Regions from separate parts of the Hydrogenophaga sp. H7 genome, predicted to be linked through region 2. Evidence: predicted binding sites of a transcription regulator. Region 2 holds the regulator's gene; each other region holds the start of a gene.

Region 1 (5,618 bases), on a different contig from region 2:
GATACGGATAGGGCACGAAGCAGGTGATTTCCTGCGCCGCCGGCAGGCACTTGAACTCGCGCATGGACAGGAAGTGGTCGCGCATCACCGCGTGGTCCATCTTCACCTGGAAGCTCGACCGACCTCCGCTGGCGGGGCCGAAGGTGACGGCTCCGATGCGGGTGCGTTGCCCGTCGCGCGTGACCGCCACGAGGGACCTCTCGCCCTCGGGCAGGACTGGCTGTGCCACCGCGGCGCCCATGCTGAGCACCGCCGCGACCAGCGCGGTCAGTGTTGGGCGGTCATGACCCATTGCGCGAGGGTCTTGATGTCGGCCGCGCTCATGTTCGGGTGCGCGGGCATGGGGATGCGGCCCCACTTGCCCTTGCTGCCGTACTGGATTGCCTGGACCAGGTTGGCCACGGCGTCCTTGTCGTTCCTGTACTTGTCGGCCACATCGCTGTAGGCGGGGCCGACGATCTTTTCCTTGGCCGAGTGGCAGGACAGGCAGCCATTGTTCTTGGCCAGCTCGATCGCGGCCGCTTCATCGACCGCGTGGGCAGCGCCGGTGGAGAGAACAAGACTGGAGAGGAGAAGAAAAGTGCGCATGATCAGAAACCGGTAGAAACAACAGACGAAAAAATGGACAGGGCCCCCTCCAGAACATCATCGGAGGAAGTGCCCCATCCAGCACACACCGAGGAACCGGCTCCGCCGGGCCTCTGATGTGGTCCCCCCTCCCAGGGGGGAAGCCGCGTCAGCGGCGCAGGGGGGTCACTTCATGACTTTGAAGGTCCAGACCGAGCCGCCCTGTTCGAGGAAGTTCACCTTCTTGGCCACTTCACCACCCCACAGTGGCACCGCACCACCCCAGCCGGACACGACCGAGATGTACTGCTCGCCATCCTGCGTCCAGGTGATGGGAGGCGCCACCACACCGGAGCCGGTCTGGAACTGCCACACCACCTTGCCGGTCTTGGCGTCGGCGGCCTTCAGGTAGCCCTCGGGCGTGCCCCAGAACACCAGGTCACCCGCGGTCAGCACGCCACCCCAGAGAGGGGCCTCGTTCTTGACTTCCCAGGCCACCTTGCCGGTCTTGGGGTCGATCGCGCGAAGCGAACCGATGTGGTCGTCGAACAGCGGCTTGATGGTGAAGCCGGCGCCCAGATAGGCCGCGCCCTTCTTGTAGGTGATGGGCTCGTTCCAGATCTCCATGCCCCATTCGTTGGTGGGCACGTAGAACAGACCGGTCTTGGGGCTGTAGGCCATCGGCATCTGGTTCTTGCCACCCAGGAAGCCGGGGGCCGAGAACACCGACTTGCCCTTGGCACCGTCGCCGCCGGCGGCCGTCGGGTCCCCAGGACGGTTGGCCGGGTCGTAGTTCGGACGGCCGGTCTTGAGGTCGATGCCGGTGGCCCAGGTCACCTTCTTCACGAAGGGGAAGGCGTTGAGCAGCTTGCCGGTTTCGGCGTCGTTCACGTAGAAAAAGCCGTTGCGGTCGGCCTTGGCACCGACGCGCTTGCCGTCCATGTCGAAGGTCACGAACTCGTTCACGCCGTCGTAGTCCCAGCCGTCGTTGGGCGTGGACTGGTAGTGCCACTTGATCTGGCCGCTTTGCACGTCGATGGCAACGGTCGACGCGGAGTACAGGTTGTCACCCTTGCGCACATGGCTGTTCCAGGGGCCGGGGTTGCCGGTGCCGAAATAGGCCAGCTTGGTCTTGGGGTCGTAGGTACCGCCCAGCCAGGTGGCCGCGCCGCCAGTCTTCCAGGTCTCGCCGGGCCAGGTGGCGTTGGTGGTGCCGGTGATGCCGTTTTCCTTGCCGTCCTTGTAGCCCATGTGGCCTTCGACCACCGGGCGCGTCCAGACCATCTTGCCGGTCTTGGGGTCGCGCGCTTCCACGCGGCCGACCACACCGAACTCACCGCCGGACACGCCGGTCATCAGCAGGCCTTCGGCGATCAGGGGCGCAGCGGTGTAGCTGTAGCCCGCAGAGTAGTCGTCGATCTTCTCGCGCCACACCACCTTGCCGGTGTCCTGGTCCAGGGCCACGAGCTGGGCGTCCAGCGTGCCGAAGATCACCAGGTTGTCGTACAGGGCGGCGCCGCGGTTGATCACGTCGCAGCAGGGCATGATGCCCTCGGGCAGGCGATGCTCGTACTTCCAGAGCTTCTTGCCGGTCTTGCTGTCCACCGCGTAGATGCGCGAGTAGGACGCGGTCACGAACATCTTGCCGTTGTGGACCAGCGGCTGGCTTTGCTGGCCGCGCTGCTTCTCGCCGCCGAAGGACATGGACCACACCGGGACCAGCTTGTTGATGTTCTTGGCGTTGATGCCCGTCAGGGTGGAGTGGCGCTGGCCTTGCGTGCCCAGGCCCCAGCTCAGAACGTTGTCGGGCGTCGCGGCGTCGTTGGCGATCATGGCGTCGGTCACGCCCTGGGCGCTGACGTGGGCCGTGGCGGCCATGACCAAAAGGCTCAGTAGGGTGCGTTTCACTGTGGGTCTCCTGCTCGTTCGAGGGTTGATGGCTTTTCTGTGGTGGGTGCCGCCGGACCGCTCGTGGCTCCGACCCTCCGGTGCCTGGCGTACACATCACAGACAGCAAAGGGCAACATCCGTGCCAGCGGGCCGGCCCCGAAAGGCCTAGGGTTTACACCGACGTTTGAGCGCGCTGGAGGCCCCGGGAGCGGTCCTCGAAGGCATCAACTGCGCCAACCGCGCCACAGTGGCCGGGACACCTCTGTGACACTGTTCAAAAATGTGTCACCGCTGCGGCGCAGCGAGCACGCGCTGCTCGTAGCGCGGGTACCACTGGGTCAGCGAGCGCTGCAGTTCCGCAGGCTGCGCAGCCCATTTCGCGAAGCGCTCGGGTACCGGCGTGCGCAGCACCTCTCCCAGGTCCAGGCCACGCTCGGCGGAGGTCTGCATCAGGTTCGTGAGCCACTGCAGCCAGTCGCGCGTCTGGCGCAGGCCGGCCAGCCCCTCGTGCACCGGGCCGTGGCTGGGCACCACGGTTTTGGCCTTGCCAGTGGCCAGCAGTTGCTCCAGCGTGTCCAGGCTGGCCAGCCACGCGGCGAAGTCGGCGTGCGGCGTGGTCAGCACGCGCTCGGTGAACACCAGGCCGCCCGCAAAGAGCACACCGGTGGTTGTGTCCAGCACCACCAGGTCGTCGGCGGTGTGGCCGTGCAGGCGCATCAGCTCCAGCTTGTGCGCTCCGAGTGACAGTGTCTGCGGCAGGTTCTTGGGGTCGATGGCCTCGCGCGAGGGCGTGGACTCGGTGCCGCGCATCCAGTCGCCACAGAGCCGGTACAGGTTGTCGGCGTAGGCGCCGCCCTCGGCGCGCGCGCCGGCAATGGTGCCGGCCAGCGCCTCGGTGGGCCGGTCGGCCCAGGCTTGGTGGCCGAAGAAGTAGTCGGGGTGCAGGTTGAGCTGCAGCACCTTGCGCACCGGCGCTTTGGTCAGTCGTTCGATGGCGCGCCGCTGCTGCTCGCCGTACAACCGCGACGGCCCGGTGTTGATCACCACCACACCGTCGCCGGTGTCGATGAAGGCGGTGTTGATGATGTTGCAGCCGTTGGCGCGCGAGAAGTCGGCCACCTCACCTTCGATCACCCAGGTGCCCGTGGCAATCTGGCGCGGCTTCAGGTCGTAGTCCGCGCGCGCCAGATCGGGCTTTGAGCTGAACGCCGGAACCGGTACGGTCTGAGCCTGGACGGCAGCCGCACACAACACCATCAGCGTGGTGGACAGACGCCTCATGCCCTCACCTCGGCGTCGATGCGGTTGCCGTTGTTGTCGCGGCCGAGCAAACGAAAGGCTGGCGGCGACTGTGGCGGCAGCTCGAAGGTGATGAGCGGGTTCTCGGACACCGGTTCGTGCAGCGCAATGCGCCACCAGGGTTGTCCGCCCGCGTCCTGTAGCTCCATCTGCTCAATGTAGAAGGCCGGGATGCCGGCCACCAGACCAGTGTCCATCGGGTGCATCACGCGCAGCCGCAGGCGGCGGCTGCCCTCAATCACGTTGTTGAAGAAGCGCGCCTGCACCTGGCCCAGCGTCTTGCTCCAGGAGCCGTCGGCGCGCGTGATGCCGGGCACCGTGCAGCCGCCGCCCGCCGCCTGCACCCAGGTGCTGCCCACGTGCCACTGGCCGTCCTTCGTCTGCACAAAGGCGCGCACCGGCGAGGCCTGTTCCATGCGGATGCGGAAGGCCAGCATGGGCAGCGCGCGCAGGGGTTCGAAGTCCAGCACCTGGCGCACCGGGTTGCGGTCCACCGACACCTTGATGCGCACCACCCCGCCACCGACCGCCGACAGCGCCCGCGCGTCCACCAGCAGCGGCACGTTCATCGCGTCGTCGGCGAAGGCCGGCCCCTTGACGATCACCGCGTCGCTGAACGTCGCCGTGGCCTTGCCAATGGTCTGCTCGCGCAGGCTGGGGTACTGCATCGAGCCCAGCGGATCGCCGCCGGTCTGGTCGTCCTGCGCCAGCGCTGCCCCGCCGACCAGGGCGGCGGTCGACAGCAGCCATTGGCGGCGGTTGGAAGCAAGGCGCATGGCTGGATCTCCGGGCCTGGCTCAACCGCCAGGCTTCTTGCTGATCGAACCGCGCTGCGGGTCGTAGCCCCAGAGCGCGGCGACAAAGAACACCACCGTGCAGCCCAGCACCACCGCCCAGGCCATGGTGTTGAACTGCCCGTACATCGCAAAGCGGATCGCCTCCACCGCGTGGGTGAAGGGGTTGGCCTGCGCCAATTTGAGCAGCCACCAGGCGCCCGACTCCTCCAGCTTCCACAGCGGGTACAGCGCCGGGCTGATGAAGAACATCGGGAAGATCACGAAGTTCATCGTGCCGGCGAAGTTCTCCAGCTGCTTCACATAGACCGACAGCACCAGCCCCACCGAGGCCAGCATCACCGCGCCACACACCATGGCCAGCAGCGCGGCCGGCAGGTGCAGCAGCGGCAGCTCGACGCCGAAGGCCCACGCGATCGCCAGGAACACCACCATCTGCAGCACCGACAGCGCGGTGCCCGCCAGCAGCTTGAAGGCCAGCAGCCAGCCGCGCGCCAGCGGCGCCGTGAGCAGCAGGCGCATCACCCCCATCTCGCGGTCGTAGACCATGGAGAGCGAACTCTGCATACCGTTGAACAGGGCCACCATGCCCAGCAGGCCGGGCACCATGTATTCCTTGTATTCGACGTAGGTCTCGTAGGGCGGCGCAATCGCCACGCCGAACACGTTGTGGAAACCGGCCGAAAACACCACGAACCACAGCAGCGGCCGCACCAGGGCCGAGCCCAGGCGCGAGGGCTGGCGCAGGAAGCGGCCGATCTCCCGGCCCACCACCGCTCGCAGTGCGCGCAGCAGGTGCGGCAGCAGGGCGGGCGCCGCGTCGGGCGTGGTCAGGGTCGCTGTTTGCATGCGCTTTCCGCTTCGTCGACACCGAGTGTGTCCATGACTTCCCTGGGGTGCAGCACGCCGTCCAGCGGTGCGGTGCCGATCACGCCGTCCACATGGCTGAGGAAGATCGGCTGGCGCAGCTGACCGTCCCAGGCGCGGAACGACAGGCGCGGTCCCTTGAAGCCGTCCACCGCCACCGGCCCACCGCGCAGGGCCTTGAGCTGCTGGGCCACCGGCGCC
Region 2 (5,618 bases):
AAATCGCTGCCGTCGCTGCCATCGGCCATCTGGGCGCTCTCGCGGCCTAAGCCGGGCTCGGGAGCGGCCTTGGCACCCACGGTGAAGGTGCGGGGCGCACGCGCACCGCGTTCGGCCGCCCGCACCTGGGCGCTCTGCCCTGCCACCCCGGCAGCCGCAATGCGCTCGCCATAGGGCGGGTTCAGCAGCATCACGCCGGGCTTGTCGGTCGGCGGCATGCGCTGCAGCGCGTCACCGCCACGCAGCTCCATCGCGAAGGCCACACCCGCGCGTTCGGCGTTGCGCTGCGCGAAGTCGACCATGCGGAAGGCCACGTCACTGCCGAACACGATGGGCTTGCGCCCGGCCGGCCACTCGCGGCGCTGCTTCGCGGCCTCGTCCTTGAGGGCGTGCCAGACGTGTGGCTGGAACGGCAGCAGCTTCTCGAACGCGAAGCGGCGCTGCAGACCGGGAGCGACCCGCAGCGCGATCTGTGCCGCCTCGATCGCCACCGTGCCGCTGCCGCAGCAGGGGTCGTACAGCGGCACGATGTCGTCCAGCGATTCGGCTTCGGCACCGTTCCAGCCGGTGGCGGCGATCATGGCCGCGGCCAGCGTTTCCTTCAGCGGCGCGTCGCCCTTGTCCTCGCGCCAGCCGCGCTTGAACAGCGGCTCGCCCGAGGTGTCGATGTAGAGGCTCACCGTGTCGGTGGTCAGGTGGGCGTAGAGCCGCACGTCGGGCCAGGTGGTGTTGACGCTGGGGCGCTCGCCGCGCTTGTCGCGGAAGCGGTCGCAGACTGCGTCCTTGATCTTGAGCGCCGCGAAGTTCAGGCTCTTGAGCGGGCTGTGCTGCGCCGTGACCTCGACCTTGATCGTCTGCTGCGGCGTGAACCAGATTTCCCAGGCGACCTCGCTGGCGGCCGCGTACAGGTCGTTCTCGCTGCGGTAGCCACCGTGCCAGAGCTGCACCAGCACGCGCTGCGCGAGCCGGCAGTGCAGGTTGAGCTTGAGCGCGTCGCGCCAGGACGCCAGCAGCGCCACACCGGCGCGCGACTTCTGCACCGCGGTCTCGCCCGTGATGCGCGTGACTTCGGCGGCGAGGTAGTCCTCCACGCCGGCGGCGCAGGGGAGGAAAAGATTCAATTGGTTCAAAGCGCTTTTCTCAGGTTCGCCGGCGCGATGCGCAGCGCCTCGCGGTATTTCGCGACCGTGCGGCGCGCGCACTCGATGCCCTGCTCCTTGAGCAGGTCCGAGAGCTGGTTGTCGGACAGCGGCTTGGTCGGCTCTTCGGACGCGATGAACTGCTTGAGCAGGGCGCGCACCGCCGTGCTCGACGCATTGCCGCCGGTCTCGGTTCCCAGGCTGGAGCCGAAAAAGTACTTGAGCTCGTAGGTGCCGAACGGCGTGGCCATGTACTTGGCCGTGGTCACGCGGCTGATGGTCGACTCGTGCAGGCCCAGCTCGTCGGCGATCTCGCGCAGCACCAGCGGGCGCATGGCCAGTTCGCCGTGCATGAAGAAGTTGCGCTGGCGCTCGACGATGGCGCTGGAGACGCGCAGGATGGTGTCGAAGCGCTGCTGGATGTTCTTGATGAACCAGCGCGCTTCCTGCAGCCGCTGCTGCATGGCCGCGTGGCCCGCTTCGCCGCCGGCCTCGCGCCGCCCCCGCAGGGCGTTGGCATAGACGTCGTGCACGCGCAGGCGCGGCATCACCTCGGCGTTGAGCGAGACCTTGAAACCGCGACCGGCGCGGGTGACGATCACGTCGGGCACCACCACGTTGCGCTCGACGTCGACGAAGCGCCGGCCCGGCTTGGGCTCCAGGCGGGCGATCAGCGCCAGCGCGGCGCGCACGGTCTCGTCGTCGTGCCCGGTGGCCGCACACAGGCGCTTGATGTCGCGCTTGGCCATCAGCTCCAGCGGCTGCTCGCAGATCGCCAGCGCCGCGCGGGCGGAGGGCGTGTTGCGCAGCTCCATGATCTGCAGCCGCAGGCACTCGCCCAGGTCGCGCGCGCCCACGCCCGTGGGCTCCATCTGCTGCAGCCACTGCAGGGCCATGCCCAGGCGCTGCTCAATGGCCTCGACTTCGTCGAAGCGCGGCTCTTCGTCGGCCGGCCGGCCCGCGGTCAGGCGCCAGCAGGCGCGCGCCAGCTCGTGCAGGCTGTCCTCCAGATACCCGTCGTCGTTGAGCGACTCGATCAGGAAGTACAGCGCCGCGCTGTCCTCGTCCGACAGGCGCAGGCAGCGCGCCTGCTCGTGCAGCTGGTCCTGAAGGCTAACCGGCACACGGGCCAGGTCGGCGGCCGTGGCGGTGTCGTCGTCGTCACCGCCGGAACCGCTGTTGCGCGCGGGTGCATCGCCGCCCCATTCGCTGTCGTCGGGCGCCATCTCGACGGTGCCGTCGCCTTCCCAGCTTTCTTCGACCGGCGCGGCGCCGTCCAGCCGACTCTCGACCTCGTCGCTGGCGCTGTCTGCGCTGTCGGCCTGGGTGGTGCGGGTGTCCGGTTCGGCGCTGCGCAGCTCGACCACCGGCTGCGCCGCTTCTTCCAGCTGCTCGCCGGCGACCACCGGTGCGTCCGCGGTCTGCACGCCGAAATCTTCGCGATCGGCCACTTCCTCGCCCCGTTCCAGGAACGGGTTCTCGTCGAGCATCTGCTCGACTTCCTGAGCCATCTCCAACGTGGACAGCTGCAACAGGCGGATCGACTGCTGCAGTTGCGGCGTGAGCGCGAGGTGCTGCGACACCCGCAGCGACAGACCTTGCTTCATCGGCTCATTCCGTCACATGCGGAAGTTCTCGCCCAGGTAGACGCGGCGCACCTCGGCGTTTTCGATGATCTCGGCGGTGGTACCGCTGGCCAGCACATGACCGTCGCTGATGATGTAGGCGTGGTCGCAGATGCCCAGGGTTTCGCGCACGTTGTGGTCGGTGATCAGCACACCGATGCCGCGCGACTTGAGGAAACTGATGATGTGCTGGATCTCCAGCACCGCGATCGGGTCGATGCCGGCGAAGGGCTCGTCCAGCAGGATGAACCGCGGCCGGGTGGCCAGCGCGCGGGCGATCTCCACGCGACGGCGCTCACCGCCCGAGAGGGCGGGCGCGGGCGAATCGCGCAGGTGGTCGACGCGCAGCTCCTTGAGCAGCTCGTCCAGCCGGGCATCGATCTCGCGCGCGGACAGCGGCTGGCCGTTCGCGTCCTGCTGCAGCTCCAGCACGGCGCGCACGTTCTGCGCCACCGTGAGCTTGCGGAAGATCGAGGCTTCCTGCGGCAGGTAGCCCAGCCCCAGCCGGGCACGGCGGTGGATGGGCAGGGACTCGATGCGGTGACCGTCCAGCAGGATCTCGCCACCATCGGCCCGCAGCAGGCCGACGATCATGTAGAACGACGTGGTCTTGCCGGCGCCGTTGGGACCCAGCAGTCCCACCACCTCGCCCTTGTCCACCGACAGGGACACGTCCTTGACCACCTTGCGGCTGCCATAGGACTTCTTGAGTCCCCGGACCTCCAGACGGCTGTGCGACGGCATGCCGCCCGACGGACTGGCGCTGGCGACGGTCTCCGTCACTTCTTGGGCTCGGTGATCTTGCCGCTGGGACGCAGCGTGGCCGGATCGGTCGCCGGGGCGGCGGGGCCGTTCTTCTCCTCTTCCGGGATCGGCGTGAGCATGGCGCGCACGCGGCCGGTGGGGTTGGCAGCGGTCTTGCTGGTGTCCCCACCCTTGACCGTGAACACCTCGGTCAGGCTGTTGTAGAGGATCTCGCTGCCCACGCTCTGGTCGTTGAGCAGGGTGCCGCGGTAGCGGCGCAGCACCGCGCGACCGGTGAACAGCACCGTCTGCGCCTTGCTGTCGTATTCGATGCGATCACCCTCGCCCTCGATCCATTCGTCCACGCCTTCCCGCTTCTGGCGGAAGAAACCGGCCTTTTCGGGGGTGCCCAGCAGCAGACCGTACTGATTGCCTTGCGGGTCCTGGCGCACGTCCAGCTTGGCACCGCGCATCAGGATGGTGCCCTTGGTGATCACCACGTTGCCTGTGAACACGCTGGTCTGGCGTGTCTCTTCGTAGCGCAGCGCATCGGCCTCCACGTTCATGGGCTTGTCCTTGTCGGCCTTTTCGGCCAGCGCCAGCAGGGGCAGCATCAGGCCAATGACGGCCAACATCCGGGCGATGGAACGGGGGGTTGGTGCGTGTGGGTGCATGGCGTTTGAGGGCACAGATCTTGCATTCATTGTAGCGGCGCCCAGAGCGTTTCGCCGCTGCGCCGGCACATTGTGCCCGCCATGAAACCAGGAAGCCCGCACAGGGCGGGCTCCGAAGGGAAGAGGGTCAGAAACCGGTCAGCCTTTGCGGGCCTCGGCAATCAGCGAGTCCGCCACCAGCAGGGTGCGCGGCCCTTGTCCGCCCACATAGAACTTGCCGGCGATGCCCAGGGCGGGCGTGCCTTCCACCTGGTAGGCGTCCTGCAGACCAACGGCCTTCTCCGCCAGCTTGGCAGCCTGGCCATTGAAGATGCCCAGAAACTGCTCGCGGTTGACACCCTGTTTTTCGATCCAGGCGGTGATGGCGGGCGCGGTCGTCAGCGGCTGGCGCTCTTCGTGGATCGCCTTGAACACCTTGACGTGCAGCGTGTCCACCAGGTTCAAGGCCTCCAGCGTGAAGTACAGGCGCTGCATCGGCACGAAGTTCTGGTTGAAGGCCACCGGCATGCGGCGCACCGTCACATGGGCCGGTTTGCGCTTGATCCACTCATGAAAGACCGGTTCAAAGTTGTAGCAGTGGATGCAGCTGTACGCGAAGAACTCGACCACCTCGACCTGCCCCGCCGGGCTCTCGGTCGGCGCCGGCTTGGCCAGCCGCTGGAAATCGGTGCCTTCCTTGAAGGCCACGCGCTGGGCCAGGGCCGGCGACAGGGTCAGCCCGCTGGCGGTGGCGGCACCAGCCACCAGGAGGCTGCGCGAAAAATCTCGACGATGCATGGAATCGGACTCCTTGAAATGACCTGAATCAGGCTCCCGGGACAGCGAAAAGTTCCTCGGTACCGTGCAATCAGCGCTGCACCCGCACCAGCGCCGCTTCCACCCCGTTCACCTCCAGCTGTTCGCGCGTGGCCTCGGCCATGGCCTTCTGGCCAAATGGTCCCATGCGGACACGGAACACGGTGCGCCCCGCCTGCTCGCGTTCGGTGATGGTGGCGTCCATGCCCAGCATGGCCAGCCGTGCTTTCTGCGCCTGCGCCTCTTCGGGAGACTTGAATGCCCCCGCCTGCACGAAGTAGGAGAAGGGGTCGGCCCCCTGCGCAGCCGCGGGCTCCGACGCCCCTCCGGCCTTGGCCCTCATGAGGTCGCCCAGCGGATCGCTGTCCGGCTTGGTGGCCGCGTCAGCGGCTTTGGCGGCCGGCGCCTTGTCGGGCTCCGCCGCTGAGGCGTCCTTCGGTGCCGCGTCGCCGGCGGCCGGCGGGGTCGTTTCGACTGGAGCCGGCAGCGGCGGCGGCTTGTTCACCAACCCGGCGTTCGGGTTCCAGCCCTTGTTGCGTTCGGCCTCGGCCGCATCGTCGGCCGGCTTGCGGGTGACACCGCGGTCCACGAAGGGCACCGGCACGCGCGTCACATACACAGCCACCGAGAGCGCCAGGCCC
Region 3 (5,618 bases), on a different contig from region 2:
TCCAGGCCCTGCTCGCGCGCCACGCGGCGCGAGCCGAGCACGGGGATGTCGTCAACCTGGCAGATGGGGGTCCATTGGCTCATGTTCATGGCTCTCTCGGAATTCAGAAGTTGGGGCTCAGCGGAAGGTGTTGCTCAGGCCTTGACCATGGCCACGGGTTCAAACTGGCGCGTGTCCACAGCCGCATCCTTGAAGTCGAACCACGGATCGGGCTCACCGTCGAGCGCGAACTGCAGCTGTTCCCACAGTGCCTTGCGGCCGACCGCGTCGTCCAGGATGCGCTTCTTGATGTAGTCCAGGCCCACGCGGTTGACGTAGTGCACCGTGCGCTCCAGGTACCAGCCTTCCTGGCGGTACAGCTCGCAGAAGGCGCCGGTGTATTCCATGACCTCCTCGGCCGTTTTCACCTTGACAAGGAAGTGCGCCACCTCGGTCTTGATGCCGCCGTTGCCGGCGATGTACATCTCCCAGCCCGAGTCGACGCCGATCACGCCCACATCTTTGATGCCGGCTTCGGCGCAGTTGCGCGGGCAGCCGCTGACGGCGAACTTCACCTTGTGCGGCGCGTACATGCGCCACATGGCTTTTTCGAGGTCCTTGCCCATCTGGGTAGAGTCCTGCGTACCCATGCGGCACCACTCGCTGCCCACGCAGGTTTTCACCGTGCGCAGCGCCTTGGCGTAGGCGTGGCCACTGGGCATGCCGATGTCTTTCCAGACGTTGACCAGGTCTTCCTTCTTCACGCCCAGCAGGTCGATGCGCTGGCCGCCGGTCACCTTGACGGTCGGGATCTTGTACTTGTCCACCGCGTCGGCGATGCGGCGCAGCTCGTCGGCCGTGGTCTCGCCACCCCACATGCGCGGAATGACGGAGTAGGTGCCGTCCTTCTGGATGTTGGCGTGCGAGCGCTCGTTGATGAAGCGGCTCTGCGGATCGTCCTTGGCTTGCTTGGGCCAGGTGCTGATGAGGTAGTAGTTGATGGCCGGTCGGCAGGTGGCGCAGCCGTTGGGCGTCTTCCAGCCCAGGGCGCTGAAGGTGTCGGCGATGGTCAGCAGCTTGTCGTTGCGGATCGCGTCGCGCACGTCCTGGTGGCTGTGCTCGGTGCAGCCGCAGATGGCCTTTTTCTTCGGCGTGGCCGAGTAGTCGCCGCCGGCCGTGAACATCAGGATCTGCTCCACCAGACCGGTGCAGGAGCCGCACGAGGCACTGGCCTTGGTGTGCTTCTTCACCTCGTCCAGTGTGAACAGGCCTTTCTCTTTGATGGCCTTGCAGATGGCGCCCTTGGTCACGCCGTTGCAGCCGCAGACCTCGTCGCTGTCGGCCATGGCCGCGGCCTTGTTGTGGCCCTGGTGGCCGGTATCGCCGATGTTGGACTCGCCGAACATCAGCCTGTCCCGGATGTCGCCGACCGTGCGGCCTTCGCGCAGCAGCTTGAAGTACCAGCTGCCGTCCACCGTGTCGCCATACAGGCAGGCGCCGACCAGCTTGTCGTCCTTGATCACCAGCTTCTTGTAGACGCCGCCGAAGGGGTCGCTCATCACGATCTCTTCCGTGCCGTCGCCGCCCATGAACTCGCCGGCGGAGAACAGGTCGATGCCCGTGACCTTGAGCTTGGTGGAGGTGAGCGAGCCGGTGTAGCGGCCGATGCCGAACTCGGCCAGGTGCGTGGCCAGCACCTTGCCCTGCTCGAACAGCGGCGCCACCAGGCCGTAGGCGATGCCGCGGTGCGCCGCGCACTCACCCACCGCGTAGATGCGCGGGTCGGTCACGGTCTGCATCGTGTCGCTGACCACGATGCCGCGGTTGACGTGCAGGCGCATGCTTTCGGCCAGCGCGGTGTTGGGGCGGATGCCCACGGCCATCACCACCAGGTCGGCCGGCACCTCGGTGCCGTCCTTGAAACGGATGGCTTTCACGCGGCCATCGTCACCGCCCACCAGCTCCTGCGTCTGCGCGCCGATCAGGAACTGCATGCCGCGCTCCTCCAGCGACTTCTGCAGCAGCTTGCCCGCCACGTCGTCCAGCTGGCGCTCCATCAGCCAGGGCGCCACGTGCACCACGCTGACCGTCATGCCGCGCTTCATCAGGCCGTTGGCCGCTTCCAGGCCCAGCAGGCCGCCGCCGATGACGACCGCGTGCTTGTAGGTGGCGGCGGCGTCGATCATGGCCTGCGTGTCGGCGATGTCGCGGTAGGCCAGCACGCCCTGCAGGTCCTTGCCGGGGATGGGCAGGATGAAGGGGTTGGATCCGGTCGCCATGATCAGGCGGTCGTACTCGGCCGACACTTTCTCGCCATTGGGGCCGACCGAGTGCACCACGCGCCTGACGCGGTCCACCTCGGTCACCTTGTAGCCCGCGTGCAGGGTGATGCCGTTGTCGGTGTACCAGGACCAGTCGTTGAGGATGATCTCGTCGATGGTCTGTTCGCCCGCCAGCACGGGGCTGAGCAGGATGCGGTTGTAGTTGGGGTGCGGCTCGGCGCCGAAGACGGTGATGTCGTAGAACTCGGGTGCGATCTTCAGCAGCTCTTCGAGCGTGCGCACACCGGCCATGCCGTTGCCCACCATCACGAGTTTCATCTTTTTCATTGCGGCGACTCCTGTCTGAAGATCACGGGGGATTGCGGGAAAAGGGGTCTGGCTCCGGTGCACGCGCGAGGGCGAACACACAGCGGCACGCAAGCCGGAACACAGGGGTAAGGGAGGTTCGAAGCCCGGCCGGTCGGCCGGGGTGGCGCGGGCACAGGGCCGTTGCCGAATCGGTCACTGCGCACGTCGTTGTGCACAGGCCCCGACGCTGCGGTCGGGGTGGGACGCGTCGTCACGTCTGGCCTGTTCAATGCAAGAGGTGTGCCATATGATCGGCGCCCCATTCGCGGGCCTTTGCCGCACCCCTGGCGCCGCGCCGGTTTCGCCCGCAAAGAGCAGGGCGCTCACTGATCACAAGTGCTTGATTCTTATGACTTCCGTGCTGCTTCTTCGCCCCGGTTCCCGGGCCCTTCTGCCGTTGCAGGACGACCTGCCCGCCGCGGGATGCCAGGTCCTGGCCATCGTCGAGGACTGCAGCAAACTGGTGCAGGTCGCCGTGCAGCACGCACCAGATCTGGTGGTCGGTGAGGTCGCGCGCCCCGATGAAGCCCTGTTCAAGGCCACGCAGACGCTGGCGGAGGTGCTGCCCCGGCCAGTGCTGCTGTTCACGTCCGATGCCGACGCCGCCCACATCGAGCGCGCCACGGGCGCCGGCGTGCATGCCTGGGTGGTGAACGGGTACGGGGCGGCGCGCCTGCGGCCACTGGTGCAGCTGGCGCAGGCGCGTTTCGAGCGCGAACAGGCGCTGCTGGAACAGCTGCGCGACGTGTCGCAGCGCTTCGAGGAGCGCAAGCTGGTCGAGCGCGCCAAGGGCATCCTCATGCGGGCGCGCGCGCTGACCGACGACGACGCCTTCCAGATCCTGCGCACCGCCTCCATGCACACCAACCAGCGCCTGGGCCAGGTGTCGGAACAGATCATCCAGTCGGCCCATTTCGCCGAGGCCGTCAACCGCGCGGGCCAGCTGCGCATGTTCTCGCAGCGCCTGGTGAAGCTGTACCTGCTGCGGCTGGCCGACGTGCAGTCGCGCCAGCAGCAGGCCCTGCTGGACGAGTCGATCCAGCGGGTGGACGCCAACCTGGCCTGGCTGGGCAAGGGCCTGTCGCAACCCAGCTTCGGCGACCTGCTGGGCCTGCTGGGCGCCACCTGGCAGGCGCTGAAGGCCTCGCTCAAGGGCAAGCCCGCCCCGGCGCAGGTGCCCCGGGTGGACGAGCTGGCCGACCGCCTGCTGCAGGACGCCGAGCGCCTGACCGCCAGCCTGCAGCACGCCGGTGCCATGGCCTCGCTGCAGGTGCTCAACGCCGCCGGCCGCCAGCGCATGCTCTCGCAGCGTTTCGCCAAGATGGCGCTGATGGACCTGCTCGATCTGGAAGAGGGCAGCGCCAGCCGCAGCGCCGCCATGACCGAGGTGCAGCACGATTTCGAGCGCGCACTGGCCTACCTCAACGGCCTGCCGCTGACCACGCCCGACATCCGCACCGCACTGGACCAGGCCACCACCGGCTGGCGGCAGATGCTGGCCGCCACGCCGCAAGGCCATCGTCCGGCGGGGCGCGACCGGCTGGCGCGGCTGGAGACCGTGGCCCATGCCAGCGAGGGTCTGCTGGCCCAGTTTGAAAGCCTGTCCACCCACTACGAGCGCAGCATGCAGATGCTGATGGGCTAGCCCTGCGTCGCACCAACGTTGGGCGCTGTTCTTGCTAGAGGTGGTGCATGGCTTTTGACATCGACATCGGCTACGCCAGCCAGGCCGGCCGCAAGGACACCAACGAGGACTTCTGCGCCGCCATGCTGCCGCCCCCGGGGCAGGCGGACATGGGGTCCATCGTCGCCATTGCCGACGGCGTGAGCGCGGGCGGGCTGGGCAAGGAAGCGGCGCAGACCACGGTCACCAGCCTGGTGCGCGACTACTACGGCACACCCGAGACCTGGGACACCACGGTCGCCATGGACCGCATCATCGGCGCGCAGAACACCTGGCTGGCGGGCGTCAACCGCCGCCGCCATCCGGCCATGGGCCTGACCACGCTCACCGCCATGGTGCTGCGCGGCCACAGCTACACCCTGGCCCATGTGGGCGACACGCGCGCCTGCCTGATGCGCGGCGGGCAACTGACCCAGCTCACGCACGACCACGTCGCCGATCACCCCGACCTGAGCCACCAGCTGCTGCGTTGCATTGGTGTGGAAGACCGTGTGGTGGTGGACTACAGCCAAGGCGACTTGCTGGTGGGCGACCTGTTCCTGCTCATGTCCGACGGCGTGTACAACGTGCTGAACGAGGCGCGGCTGAAGGCCCTGATCGGTGAACAGCCGGGCACAGACGATGCCCAGGCCCTGTGCGAAGCCATGGTGGCCGCGGCCCTGCAGCGTGGCAGCAACGACAACGTCACCGCCCTGGCCGTGCGCGTGCGCGGGCTCGACAGCGCCACCCTGCAGGACCAGAACCGCCTGGCCGCGCGGCTGCCCATCCCGCCCAGGCTCAAGCTGGGCGAGCAGATCGACGGCCTGGCCATCACCGCCGTGGTGGCCGACAACGGCATCAACCTCGTCTACCAGGCGCGCGACCCGGCCACGCAGAAGCTCTACGCCCTCAAGACCCTGCACCCCCAGCGCGCACACGACGCCGAAGAGCGCGCCATGCTCGCGCACGAAGCCTGGCTGGCGCGCCGCATGGCCACCAGCCGCGCGGCCGAACACCTGGTGGCCTTGCACGACGCGCCGCCGACGCTGCCGGCCGGGCAGGGCGCCAGCGCCTTCTACCTGCTGTACGACTGGCACAGCGGCGAATCGCTGCAGCACATGCTGGACCGCCAGCACCGACCTGGCGTGGCCCAGACCATCGCCACGGCCACCCAGGCCGCCCGGGCCCTGGGCCACCTGCACCGCCAGGGCGTGATCCACCGCGACGTGAAACCCGCCAACCTGCACCAGGGGGAAGACGGCGTGCTGCGCCTGCTCGACCTGGGCGTGGCGCTCAGCGGGCGCGAGCCTGCGTCGGCGCGCGCGCTGCACGCCGGCACACCCAGC
Region 4 (5,618 bases), on a different contig from region 2:
CGACCTCTGGGGCTACGCCGCGGGCGAAACGCTCTCCAACGACGAGCTCATCAAGGAAAAGTACCAGGGCATCCGCCCGGCGCCGGGTTACCCGGCCTGCCCGGACCACAGCGTCAAGCGCCAGATGTTCGAGCTGCTGCAGGCCGATGAGATCGGCATGGCGCTCACCGAAAGCCTGGCCATGAGCCCGGCCGCCAGCGTCAGCGGTTTCTACCTGGCGCACCCCGAGAGCACCTATTTCAACGTCGGCCGCATCGGCGAGGACCAGGTGGCCGACCTGGCCGCGCGCAGCGGCGTGGCGGTCAGCGAGCTCAAGCGCTGGCTCGGCACCAACCTCTGACCCGGCAACGCCCGTTCGCCACGGCCGCCCGACAGCCCGTCGGTGCGCCGGGCAGCAGGGCCGGGGCTTGTGCTACAACGCCAAGCCCTTCCAGTTCCACCCTCTGATTGTCATGGCCATCGTGTGTCCTTCCTGCGGCAAGGAAAACCGGGACCAGGCCCGTTTCTGCCGGGGTTGCGCCCGCCCGCTGGACCGGCCGGGCGGGGATGCGGGCTCGGACGCAGTGGCCCGCGAGCGCGCCAGCCGCGCGCTGCGCCGCGCCCGCCGGCGCAAGCGCTCGGGCCAGCGCACCGAACAACAGCCCGCCTGGTGGCGCTGGGCGGGCGCCATGACCGCGGGCGTGCTGGTGCTGGCCATCGGCTGGTGGCTCGGTGCCCACCAGTCCACGCCGGCGCCGGTGCAGGCCGCGCCCCTGGCGAGAGCGCCCGTGGCCTCACCGTCAGCCACGCCAACAGCCGGTACCGCGGCACCGGCCACCGCCCCGCAGACCGCCACGGAACCGGTGGGCGCGGACGCCGCATCGCCGAACACCCCCGAAGCCGCCGCCGCGGTCGACCGGCTGCGCCATTCGGTCGAGCTGCTGGAGCAACAGGACCGGGAGCGCGCAGCCGCCCAGGCCGCGCAACGGCAGAAGCTGGCGCAGGAACAGAAGCGCCAGGAAGACGCACGGCGCCGCGCCGAGGCGACCTCTGCCGCGGCTCCCAGCGCGCATGCGACGGCCCCCGAAACGCCTGCCGTGGCGACATCCGCGCCTGCTGCGCCCGCACCGGTGGCCGCTGCAGCTGCAGCTCCATCAGCGACCCGGCCGGCCGCAGGTGTCGACCAGCTGTGCGCAGACAGCGGCAACGTGCTGGCACGCGACTTCTGCCGCATCCGCGAATGCGGCAAGGCGGTGTTTGCCAACGACCCCGTCTGCGTGCGCTTCCGCCAGATGGACGAGGCGCGGCGCCGCGAGGCCGAGTACCGCTGATCGTTCAGCCCGTGGCGCGCAACGCCCGCCGGTACTGCACCGCCTCGGCGATGTGCGCCGCTTCCACGGACTCGCTGCCCGCCAGGTCGGCGATGGTGCGCGCCACGCGCAGGGCTCGGTGGGTGCTGCGCGCGCTCCAGCCCAGGCGGGCCGCCGCGGTGTGCAGGAACTTGAGCGCGGTGGGTTCGGCCATCGCATGCCGGTCCAGCGCCTGGCCCGACAGCGCCTGGTTGCTCTGGCCCTGGCGCGCCTGCGCCCGCTGCCGGGCAGCGGCCACGCGTTCGCGCACGGTGGCGCTGGGTTCGCCGGCCGGGCTGTGCAGCAGGTCGTGCGGGGGCAGGGCGGGCACCTCGATGTGCAGGTCGATGCGGTCCAGCAGCGGGCCGGAGAGGCGTCCCTGGTAACGCGCGACCTGGTCCGGCGTGTCGCGGCAGGGCTGGCTCGGGTGGCCCAGAAAGCCGCAGGGGCAGGGGTTCATCGCCGCCACCAGCTGGAAGCGCGCCGGGAACTCGCTCTGCACCGCCGCGCGCGAGATGCGGATGTGGCCGCTTTCCAGCGGCTCGCGCAGGGCTTCGAGGGCGGCGCGCGGGAATTCGGGCAATTCGTCGAGGAACAGCACGCCGTGGTGTGCCAGCGAGATCTCGCCGGGCCGGGGCGGTGAGCCGCCGCCGACGAGGGCCACGGCGCTGGCGCTGTGGTGCGGCGCGCAGGTGGGGCGCAGGCCCCAGGCTTCCAGCCGGAAGCGCCCGGCCAGCGAGGCCACGGCAGCCGATTCCAGCGCCTCGGAGGTGTCCATGGGGGGCAGCAGGCCGGCAAAACGCTGCGCCAGCATGCTCTTGCCCGAGCCCGGCGGGCCGACCATCAGCAGCGAGTGGCCGCCCGCCGCCGCGATCTCCAGCGCCCGGCGCGCGCCCGCCTGGCCCTTGACGTCGGCCAGGTCGGCGTAGGTTTCGCTGGCCGATACCGGCGTGGGCGACAGACGCGCCCAGCCCGTGTCGTCGGGCGGTGCATCGCCGGTGCCCGCGGCCCCTTCGGGCAGGAACTGCGCCACCACGTCCAGCAGGTGGCGGGCCCGGCACACCTGGGCCTGCGGCACCAGCGCCGCCTCTTCGGCGCTGCCGGGCGGCAGCACCAGCCGTGTGGTCGCTCCCGCGGAACCGTCCCGGTGCAGCGCCAGGCTCATGGCCAGCGCGCCGCGCACCGGGCGCAGCTCGCCGCCCAGCGAAAGCTCGCCCGCGAACTCCCAGCCGGCCAGCTTCGCACTGTCGATCTGGCCCGCCGCGGCCAGGATGCCCAGCGCGATCGGCAGGTCGAAGCGACCCGAGTCCTTGGGCAGATCGGCCGGCGCCAGGTTCACGGTGATGCGCTTGTTGCTGGGGAATTCAAGCCCGGCGTTGGCAATCGCCGAGCGCACGCGCTCGCGCGCTTCTTTCACTTCCGTGTCGACCAGACCCACCAGCGTGAAGCTGGGCAGGCCGTTGGCCAGGTGCACCTCCACCTGCACCGGCCGCGCCTCCAGCCCGATCAGCGCGCGGCTGTGCACCAATGACAAACCCATCCGGTCCTCCATCCCTGTTTCGGTGCATGACCGGCTTGACACCGGCATGCACGTGTTTGGTGCGGCTCTATGGCCGCGGCGCGGGGATCATGTCATGCCCACGGGGTGGGTCGCAGCCCCCGTCGGGAGGACGTTTTCCCTCGGGGCGGCCGCCTCGGGAGCGGGGTGGGTGAGCAGCTGGCACGGTCCCTGCTTCTGGCTGTAAGCGATTGCATCAACCCGTGGTGTCACCCGGCCCCGCCCCGACACCGTCCCACCCTAGAAGAGGTAACACAGCATGAAAATGGTTTCCGCCATCATCAAGCCGTTCAAGCTGGACGAAGTGCGCGAAGCGCTCTCCGGCATGGGCGTGCAGGGCATCACCGTGACCGAAGTCAAGGGCTTTGGCCGCCAGAAGGGGCACACCGAGCTCTACCGCGGCGCCGAGTACGTCGTCGACTTCCTGCCCAAGGTCAAGATCGAAGCCGCCGTCGACGACGCCCTGGTCGACCGCGTGATCGAAGCCATCGAAGGCGCCGCCCGCACCGGCAAGATCGGCGACGGCAAGATCTTCGTCTCCCCCCTCGAACAGGTGGTTCGCATCCGCACCGGCGAGACCGGCAAGGAAGCCCTCTGATCCCCGCACCCGCATCAGAAAGAGCACCCAAATGAAAAAACTGATCGCTTCCCTGCTCCTGGGGGCAGGCCTTATGTTCGGCGGGTTCTCCGCCATGGCCCAGGACGCCGCCAAGCCGGCCGATGCACCGGCCGCCACCGCACCCGCCGCCGATGCCGCGGCTGCTCCCGCAGCGGCCCCTGCTGCCGACGCTGCAGCACCCGCTGCCGCCGAGGCCGCACCGGCTGCGGCAGAAGCTGCGCCCGCCGAAGCCGTGAAGGAAACGGTGGACAAGGGCGACGTGACCTGGATGATGATCTCCACCATCCTCGTGCTGCTGATGGTCGTGCCTGGCCTGGCCCTGTTCTACGGCGGCCTGGTGCGCAGCAAGAACATGCTGTCCGTGCTGATGCAGGTCATGGTCGTGTTCTCGCTGATCGCCGTGCTGTGGGCCGTCTACGGCTACAGCGTCGCCTTCGGCGGCGAGGGCCTGATCTACGGCAACTTCGACAAGCTGTTCCTCAAGGGCGTCACCCCCGACTCGCTGGCCGCCACCTTCACGGCCGGCGTGATGATCCCGGAGTTCATCTTCATCGCCTTCCAGTGCACCTTCGCGGGCATCACCTGCGCGCTGATCGTCGGCTCCTTCGCCGAGCGCATCAAGTTCGGCTCCGTGCTGCTGTTCTGCGCCATCTGGTTCACCTTCAGCTACCTGCCGATCGCCCACATGGTCTGGGGCGCAGGCGGCTACCTGTTCGACAAGGGCGCGCTGGACTTCGCCGGCGGCACCGTGGTGCACATCAACGCCGCCATGGCCGGCCTGGTGGGTGCCTATGTCCTGGGCAAGCGCATCGGCTACGGCAAGGAAGCCATGGCCCCGCACAGCCTGACCCTGACCATGGTCGGCGCCTCGCTGCTGTGGGTGGGCTGGTTCGGCTTCAACGCCGGTTCCAACCTGGAAGCCAACGGTGGCACCACCCTGGCCTTCATCAACACCCTGATGGCCACCGCCGCCGCCGTGCTGGCCTGGTGCGTGGGTGAAGCGCTGACCAAGGGCAAGGCCTCGATGCTGGGCGCCGCCTCCGGTGCCGTCTCCGGCCTGGTGGCCATCACCCCGGCCTGCGGCACCGTTGGTGTCATGGGCGCCATCATCATCGGCCTGGTTGCCGGCTTCCTGTGCCTGTGGGGCGTGACCGGCCTGAAGAAGATGCTCGGTGCCGACGACTCGCTGGACGTGTTCGGCGTGCACGGCGTCGGCGGCATCGTCGGTGCCCTGCTGACCGGCGTGTTCTCCGCCGGCTCGCTGGGCGGCGTCAAGGGCGACGACTTCTCCATCGCCAGCCAGCTGCTGATCCAGGCCGAAGGCGTGGTCATCACCATCGTGTGGTCCTCCATCGTCGCCTTCATCGCCTACAAGATCGTCGACCTGACCATGGGCCTGCGCGTGACCGAAGAGCAGGAACGCGAAGGTCTGGACATCAGCTCGCACGGCGAGACCGCCTACAACCGCTGATACAGCGAACGATTGCCTCCTTTGGATGTTCGACCCGCGCGCCGCAAGGCCGCGGGTCTTTTTTCGCCTGGTGAATGCATCACAGACAGGGCCTGGAGCAGGCGCGAGCATGCGCGCTGTCACGCACTTCAGGAGGAACCCATGTCTGCACAACCGATGTCGCTGTTCGCCGTGCTCGCACTCACCCTGGGCGTCGCGCTCCAGGCGGCAGCGGCCAGCCCGCCCGCCAAGACCGAGCGCCGCCCGCCGGCCCGCGTCAGCTTCATCGACGCGCCGTCCAGCGAAACACCCGCCGCGCGCGAGAAGCGCCTGAAGCGCGAGTGCCGCGGCCGGCCCAACGCCGGCGCCTGCCTGGGGCACACGCGCTGACCGCGGGCCGGCTCCGATTGCAGCCGGCCGTGCAAAAAATTCAAAGGCCCTTGCAAGGCCCGCCGCTACCATGGCGGCCATGCAGAACAGCCTCACGAACGACACCCCGCATGCGCTGATCGACCAGGTCCGCGCCGCCGCCACGGCGCGCACGCCGCTGCGCATCCGGGGCGGCGACACCAAGGCCTTCCATGGCGAACCGGTGAGCGGCCAGCCGCTGGACACGCGCGCTTTCAGCGGCATCGTGGCGCACGAACCCAGCGAGCTGGTGAT

What was found. Region 2 encodes sigma-54, which starts transcription at its own class of promoters, with help from an activator protein. Its sites were predicted from a motif close to TGGCANGNAANCTGCTTT; they were not measured.
Region 1: the regulator sigma-54 is predicted to act here: its motif matches at 2,585-2,602, upstream of BC358_RS07220 (PQQ-dependent methanol/ethanol family dehydrogenase).
Region 3: the regulator sigma-54 is predicted to act here: its motif matches at 2,838-2,855, upstream of nirB (nitrite reductase large subunit NirB).
Region 4: the regulator sigma-54 is predicted to act here: its motif matches at 3,047-3,064, upstream of BC358_RS14890 (P-II family nitrogen regulator).

What each region holds. Positions count from the first base shown of each region.
Region 1 covers NZ_MCIC01000012.1:151,495-157,112, forward strand. Annotated here, with positions in the region: gene BC358_RS07210 (hypothetical protein) at 1-292, opposite strand, end outside; gene BC358_RS07215 (c-type cytochrome) at 268-588, opposite strand; gene BC358_RS07220 (PQQ-dependent methanol/ethanol family dehydrogenase) at 754-2,445, opposite strand; gene BC358_RS07225 (quinoprotein relay system zinc metallohydrolase 1) at 2,743-3,738, opposite strand; gene BC358_RS07230 (quinoprotein dehydrogenase-associated SoxYZ-like carrier) at 3,735-4,532, opposite strand; gene BC358_RS07235 (ABC transporter permease) at 4,554-5,399, opposite strand; gene BC358_RS07240 (branched-chain amino acid ABC transporter substrate-binding protein) at 5,381-5,618, opposite strand, start outside.
Region 2 covers NZ_MCIC01000020.1:173,237-178,854, reverse strand. Annotated here, with positions in the region: gene BC358_RS21565 (class I SAM-dependent RNA methyltransferase) at 1-1,130, opposite strand, end outside; gene BC358_RS21560 (RNA polymerase factor sigma-54) at 1,127-2,746, opposite strand; gene lptB (LPS export ABC transporter ATP-binding protein) at 2,759-3,508, opposite strand; gene lptA (lipopolysaccharide transport periplasmic protein LptA) at 3,544-4,143, opposite strand; gene BC358_RS21545 (thiol:disulfide interchange protein DsbA/DsbL) at 4,321-4,959, opposite strand; gene BC358_RS21540 (SPOR domain-containing protein) at 5,030-5,618, opposite strand, start outside.
Region 3 covers NZ_MCIC01000012.1:303,725-309,342, reverse strand. Annotated here, with positions in the region: gene nirD (nitrite reductase small subunit NirD) at 1-83, opposite strand, end outside; gene nirB (nitrite reductase large subunit NirB) at 135-2,588, opposite strand; gene BC358_RS07970 (type IV pili methyl-accepting chemotaxis transducer N-terminal domain-containing protein) at 2,959-4,254, shown strand; gene BC358_RS07965 (bifunctional protein-serine/threonine kinase/phosphatase) at 4,302-5,618, shown strand, end outside.
Region 4 covers NZ_MCIC01000016.1:276,760-282,377, forward strand. Annotated here, with positions in the region: gene metH (methionine synthase) at 1-340, shown strand, start outside; gene BC358_RS14880 (zinc ribbon domain-containing protein) at 453-1,310, shown strand; gene BC358_RS14885 (YifB family Mg chelatase-like AAA ATPase) at 1,315-2,868, opposite strand; gene BC358_RS14890 (P-II family nitrogen regulator) at 3,146-3,484, shown strand; gene BC358_RS14895 (ammonium transporter) at 3,516-4,976, shown strand; gene BC358_RS14900 (hypothetical protein) at 5,118-5,345, shown strand; gene glcE (glycolate oxidase subunit GlcE) at 5,416-5,618, shown strand, end outside.